DNA from 2 places in the Paenibacillus sp. FSL K6-1230 genome. Region 2 is predicted to be linked to the other one. Evidence: riboswitches for the same ligand, from Rfam matches in the RefSeq annotation. Region 2 holds a riboswitch; the other holds the start of a gene.
The links. Region 2 has a riboswitch for S-adenosylmethionine ahead of metA (homoserine O-acetyltransferase MetA). Riboswitches for the same ligand answer to the same signal wherever they lie in the genome.

Region 1 (3,425 bases), 3.0 Mb from region 2:
CAGAATCGTATTAGACTGACATATCATCCAGTGTTCCATCCAGCGCGTAATCAAGCATGTAATCAAGCATGTGACACGGCAAGGAAGCGTAGCCTTTCGGGTGGCTGGTTATATTATAGAAGCTGCAGGAGAAAGCAGAGGAAAAAGGAGAATCATCAATGGAGAATCTTGTACTGTTTCTAATCGGCATGCTCGCTGCAATTAGCGGAGCTATCGCTGGTCTTGGTGGTGGATTTATTATCGTGCCTGTACTGGCATTCATGTATACGCTGCCTGTATATAATATTTCAGGTACAGCGATGGCGGTGCTGCTCGTGAGTGCGATCTCAAGCACCATCTCTTATGCCAGGCAGAAGCGAATTGATTATCGCAGCGGACTGATCTTTTCCATTGCCATGATCCCTGGCTCAATTCTTGGGGCATGGACTACGAGCGTAGTAGCCAGTCGCGTGTTTTTCATAGCTCTGGGTCTCTTTTTACTGCTGATGGCTGTTATGATTAATTTTAGACCGACCAGTAGTCGAGGAGGCTTTCTGAAGCCTACCACCTCCAGAATATTTGTGGATGCTACCGGACTTGAGCACAGCTATTCCTTCAACATCACCTTTGGATCTGTCGTTGCTTTTTTTGTCGGCTTTCTCTCCAGCCTGTTCGGTATTGGGGGAGGCTCCGTCATGGTGCCGACGATGATTTTGTTTCTGGCTTTTCCGGCTCATATTGCAACAGCGACGTCCATGTTCACGATTCTGTTGTCTTCTCTGGTCGGTACGGTCTCGCATGCTGTATTGGGACATGTATTGTGGGGAACCTTCGTCTGGCTGGCGATTGGGGCCTTGCTGGGAGGTCAGATTGGCGCACGGATCGCTTCCAGAATTCCGGCCAAGCTGATCATTCGGGTGTTGTCTATTTGTCTATTCATTGTAGCGATCCGTTTGATGTTCAAGGGATAGGATGAAGAAAAAAGTTGACACTGCACGTTATGCCCGCTATATTAAAATACAAATTCTTGAACTTATCCAGAGAGGTGGAGGGACTGGCCCGATTAAGCCTCAGCAACAGATCCTTATGATACTGTGCTAATTCCAGCAGACACAAGAGTCTGATAGATAGGAGCGGTTGTGTTAGGGAAATTAATGGCGCACTCCTGTTTTAGGAGTGCTTTTTTGCGTGCTTAGACTATACGCGGCCCCCCTTGGAAAAAGGATATGAAGAATTGGGGCATCTCTCACAGCGATCGGAGAATGGTTCTGACTACGTAGTGAACTCGTGCAATAGTATGTAATTCAAATTTACAGATAGATAGACGAAGGGGCGACACAATGAACACGGATAGACCAACTACAGGTAGCTTTCAACGCAAAATGCAGGCGCGGCATGTGGTCATGCTCTCACTTGGCGGCGTCATTGGTACGGGGCTATTTCTTAGCTCAGGCTACACGATTCAGCAGGCAGGTCCCTTGGGCACGATTCTATCCTACCTGATCGGTGCGCTGGTCGTATATCTCGTCATGCTCTGTCTAGGCGAGCTGGCGGTGCATATGCCAGAGACCGGAGCTTTCCACAGCTATGCCTCTCGATATATAGGACCAGCTACGGGCTACACGGTGGCTTGGCTGTACTGGCTTACATGGACCGTGGCGCTTGGCTCGGAATTCACAGCGGCCGGCTTACTGATGCAGCGCTGGTTCCCTGAGGTCAGTGTCTGGATCTGGAGCGGGATATTTGCGTTACTAATTTTTCTTATGAATGCCCTGACAGTCAAAATATTCGCGGAATCTGAATTCTGGTTCTCCTCCGTGAAGGTGCTGACCATCGTACTTTTTATCGTAATTGGTGGTGCAGCGGTAGTAGGGATTGTACCCATGGCAGACTCTTCGTCAGCACCGTGGTTCGGTAATATTACAGCCTCTGGCTGGTTCCCGAACGGAGCTACTGCCATCCTGATGACGATGCTGGCTGTGAATTTTGCGTTCTCAGGCACGGAATTGATCGGTATTGCAGCCGGGGAGACAGCTGATCCGCACAAGACCATTCCAAAGGCGATGCATACTACGCTATGGCGGCTTGTCATTTTCTTCATTGGTACGATTATCATTCTGTCGGCACTGCTCCCCATGGATGATGCAGGTGTGCTGGAGAGTCCCTTCGTAGCCGTAATGGAGCGCGTAGGTGTTCCTTATGCCGCAGATATTATGAACTTTGTCATCCTGACAGCCATACTATCTGCTGCGAACTCAGGCCTCTATGCTTCGGCACGAATGCTGTGGTCGCTGGCTGACAAGCAGACGATCTCTCCCTGGTTCGCCAGATTAACCGCTCGCGGTGTGCCGCTCAATGCCATGATCTTCAGTATGCTGGGCGGAGGGCTCGCATTGCTGTCCAGCATCATAGCACCAGATACCGTATACATTACCCTCGTGTCCATCTCAGGTCTTGCCGTCGTTGCGGTCTGGATGAGCATCAGTGCTTCTCAGTTCATGTTCCGCAGAGCCTATCTTCGTGAAGGAAGAGCGCTTCAAGACCTGGCGTATCGTACCCCTTGGTACCCGGTAGTACCGATTCTATCTTTCTTGCTCTGTCTGGCATCCTGCATTGGGATCGCATTTGACCCTACCCAGCGGATTGCGCTATATTGCGGAGTTCCATTCATAGCGATCTGCTATGGCGTATATTATGTGCAGCATCGCACGAAGAGGAGAGGACAAGCTAATGACTAATCGTAATCTCGTTGATAACACTAGTACGCAAGCTCAATTGAATTCGGTTGAACCGAATCCGTTTAAAATGAATCCGATTGAAGCCATTCTAAGCCGGTATCCTGTAATTATTCTGGATGGCGCCTTAGCTACGGAGTTGGAGCAGCATGGCTGTAACCTGGATGATCCACTATGGTCTGCCAGAGTATTATTAGAGCAGCCTGAGATCATATATCAGGTACACGCTGAATACTTTCGCGCTGGCGCTGATTGTGCGATTACCTCAAGCTATCAAGCGAGTATCGAGGGCTTCCGTCAAAGAGGGCTCACGGAGGAGGACTCGCTTGCACTGATCAAGAAGACGGTTGAGCTGGCTCGACAAGCGAGGGACGATGTGTGGGCTGAGCTTGATACCGATGCGAAGCACCGCCCCTTCCCATTGGTAGCCGGCTCTGTAGGGCCTTATGGTGCCTTTCTCGCAGATGGCTCTGAATATGTTGGGCATTATCAGGTGTCTGATCAGACGTTAGCTGAATTTCATCGTCCGCGGATGGCTGCATTACTGGAGGCAGGGGCAGATGTATTGGCTTTTGAGACCATTCCTTCCTTGCAGGAAGCGCAGGTTCTCATACAGCTATTGAAGGAATTTCCTGGTGCCTATGCATGGTTGTCCTTCTCACTCCAAGACGGCACAGCGATCAGTGAGGGCACTTCCCTAACGGATTGTGC
Region 2 (3,425 bases):
GATCGTAGCTTGCCAATGAATGAATCAAGCGTGATCAACTAAATAAAAAGGACGGATTCAGCTAGAGCAGCTGTCCGTCCTGTATCGTTTCTTTCAAATCCAGTCCTTCTTGCGGAAGATGAGATACATGATGGTTCCTAATAGCACCATAAGTCCGATCACTACATAATAACCATGCTGTGTATGCAGCTCAGGCATGTTGTCGAAGTTCATTCCGTATATACCTGTAATCAGTGTTAATGGGATGAAGATCGTCGTAATGGCTGTAAATACGCGCATGATTTCATTCGCACGATTCGCAATACTTGACTGATAAGCTTCTCGAAGGTTGCCCATCAGATCGCGATAGGTTTCAAAGGTTTCGGAAATTTTTACCGCATTTTCATAAATGTCGCTGAAATACTTCTGTAATTGATCATCAATGAGACGCAAATCACGTTTATTCAGGGTATTGATAACTTCCTTCTGTGGACCAAGTACCTTTTTCAACCACAAAATCTCACTTCGGAGTCCAATGATTTCATTCAGATGCGTCTTCTTCGTATGCATGAGGATATCTTCCTCCAGCTTCTCGATGCGCACCTCGATACGATCACCGACCGTGAAGTAATTATCAACGATCAAGTCAATGAGCAGGTACATGAAACGGTCAGGCTGATGAACCTCCTGCTCCCATAGAATCGGCTTTAGCATCCGAAGCTCATTGATCTTCTGCTTGGTCACGGTAATTATGAAATGTCTTCCGAGAAAAATATTGAGTGCACGTAGGAAGATTTCCTCATCATCAAAGCGAATGCTATTTACAACAATGAAATAATGGCTCTCGTAAATCTCAATTTTGGGGCGCTGTTCCTCTTCGCTGAGACAGTCCTCCACAGCCAGATCATGCATGGAGAAGAGGGGTTGCAGCACAATTAGATCATCGACATCAGCATCGATCCAAAAGAAGCCTTCCTCAGGTGGTGTAACGGTCATAGCAATATCATCAATAGGGGTAAAGACCCCGTTCTGTACCAAACGAATTTTCATCGTAATCACTCCTTATGTTCCCGCCACAAGCGGTTGTCAATCACATAAGAAATGAGCGATGCATGGACCAGATTACATACGGGCACCGACATCAATTAAGAAGCCTGGGCAGGCATAGGTATCCCGTCTCCGGCAAGCAAGGCTCATTCCTATATAGTTATCTAGGTTCGTCCGCCTGTTCGAGCTCGGGTCGCCTTCCATTATGATGTCACCTCTCATCTGGAATTAGTATGTGTACAAGGACTCTAGTCCATAGCACTTGTATAGTATAACCCTCGACACCTGCGGCTTTCAAGGGTCAAATCACACGTTCTTCTTGCACAACAGAACAATATGTGTATAATTATGAACAAGTATGATGAATGTAATTGAATTACTGATTGCATTACTAATTGAATAAGCATGAATCAAGTCAATTTCTTATCAAGAGCAGGTGGAGGGACTAGCCCGATGAAGCCCGGCAACCGGCGATACGTCGCACGGTGCTAATTCTTGCAGCATGTCATTATGATGACATGTCTGAGAGATGAGAGAGGCGTATATGGAGTATAAACATGACCTTTCTCGAAACTTTGGGAAGGGTCATTTTTTTTAATCCTCGCAGCTCACAACTCAGATTAATTTCATTATACGAAGGAGGAGAGGGCACATGCCTATCAAGATTCCCGACACGTTACCAGCCAAAGAGATTTTGGCTGGAGAGAACATTTTCGTCATGGACGAAATCTTAGCTTACCATCAGGATATTCGTCCGCTCCGCATTGCGATACTCAATTTGATGCCAACCAAAGAAACAACCGAGACCCAATTGCTGCGCTTGATCGGTAATACCCCGTTGCAGGTAGATGTAACGTTGGTTCACCCTCAATCACACGTATCGAAGAATACGTCCCAGGAATATCTGGATATGTTCTATAAGACCTTCGATGAGATTCGCAATACCCGGTTTGACGGCATGATTATTACAGGGGCTCCGGTGGAACAGCTCGATTTTGAGGATGTGAACTATTGGGATGAAATCCAGCGAATCTTCGACTGGACGAAGACGAATGTGACTTCAACCATGCACATATGTTGGGCTTCACAGGCGGGTCTATACCATCATTTTGGTGTTCCTAAGTATCCGTTGGAGGACAAATGCTTCGGCGTATTCTCGCATAGTGTTGAGAAGCCCCATGTGAAGCTGCTTCGCGGGTTCGACGAGCTGTTCTATGCTCCTCATTCCCGGCACACCGAGGTTCGACGTGAAGACATTGTATCCATTGAAGAGCTGGAGCTACTGTCCTACTCGGAGGATGCGGGCGTATATATCGTTGCCACCAAGGACGGCAAGCAGATTTTCGTAACTGGTCATTCAGAATATGATCCGTTGTCCTTGAAGTGGGAGTATGACCGTGATGTGGCTAAAGGGCTTGAGGTCAAGCTGCCTTATAACTATTTTCCGAAAGACGATCCGACCCGCACACCACCGTCTGTATGGCGTGCCCATGCGAACTTGCTGTTCTCCAACTGGTTGAATTATTATGTGTACCAAGAGACTCCATACGATATCGGACCTCAGATTTAAACAGAAGAAATAGTATAATCATTAAAAATTCATACAGGTGACAGGAGGATTTCATATGGATGACAGAGAGTTGAAGATCGAGAGCAGGCTGGCACAAATTGGTTCCATTAACGACCCGAAGACAGGAGCGGTGAATTTCCCGATCTACCAAGCTACCGCATTTCGCCACCCACGTCTTGGACAGAGCACAGGCTTTGACTACATTCGTACGACCAATCCTACGCGCAAAGTACTGGAGGAGGCGGCTGCACAGCTGGAGTCCGGGGATGCTGGCTTTGCCTGTGCTTCAGGCATGGCTGCGCTGCAGACGATATTCTCGTTATTTGGACAAGGTGATCACCTGATTGTATCGCTCGATCTGTATGGAGGAACTTATCGTTTGTTGGAGCGGATCTTGTCCAAGTTCGGCGTAACAGCAACCTATGTGGATACGAATGATATCGATGCTCTGGAGCAATCCAGACGGGAGAACACCAAGGCAGTATTCATTGAGACGCCAACAAATCCGCTGATGATGATTACAGATATTGAAAGAGTCACCTCCTGGGCGAAGCGGCATGAGCTATTAACCATCGTGGATAACACCCTGCTCACACCGTATTTCCAACGTCCGTTAGAGCTAGGAGCAGACATTGTAATTCACAGTGCAACCAAATATTTAGGTGGACATAACGACGTACTGGCAGGCCTGATCGTCACGAAGGGCAAGGAGCTATCCGAGGAAATGGCCTTCCTTCATAACTCCATTGGCGCGGTGCTGTCACCTAGCGATTCTTATCAGCTCATGAAAGGGATGAAGACCCTCGCTCTGCGTATGGAGCGCCATGAG

Region 1: linked by a shared signal. The riboswitch ahead of mmuP (S-methylmethionine permease) and the one ahead of metA (homoserine O-acetyltransferase MetA) in region 2 are both predicted to bind S-adenosylmethionine.

The regions. Positions count from the first base shown of each region.
Region 1 is NZ_JBBOCK010000001.1:4,568,879-4,572,303, reverse strand. It holds gene MKX74_RS20070 (sulfite exporter TauE/SafE family protein) at 159-950, shown strand; SAM riboswitch class I at 1,010-1,113, shown strand; gene mmuP (S-methylmethionine permease) at 1,320-2,717, shown strand; gene mmuM (homocysteine S-methyltransferase) at 2,785-3,425, shown strand, end outside.
Region 2 is NZ_JBBOCK010000001.1:1,537,333-1,540,757, forward strand. It holds gene MKX74_RS06730 (HRDC domain-containing protein) at 1-19, shown strand, start outside; gene corA (magnesium/cobalt transporter CorA) at 94-1,029, opposite strand; SAM riboswitch class I at 1,447-1,562, shown strand; gene metA (homoserine O-acetyltransferase MetA) at 1,679-2,596, shown strand; gene MKX74_RS06745 (aminotransferase class I/II-fold pyridoxal phosphate-dependent enzyme) at 2,652-3,425, shown strand, end outside.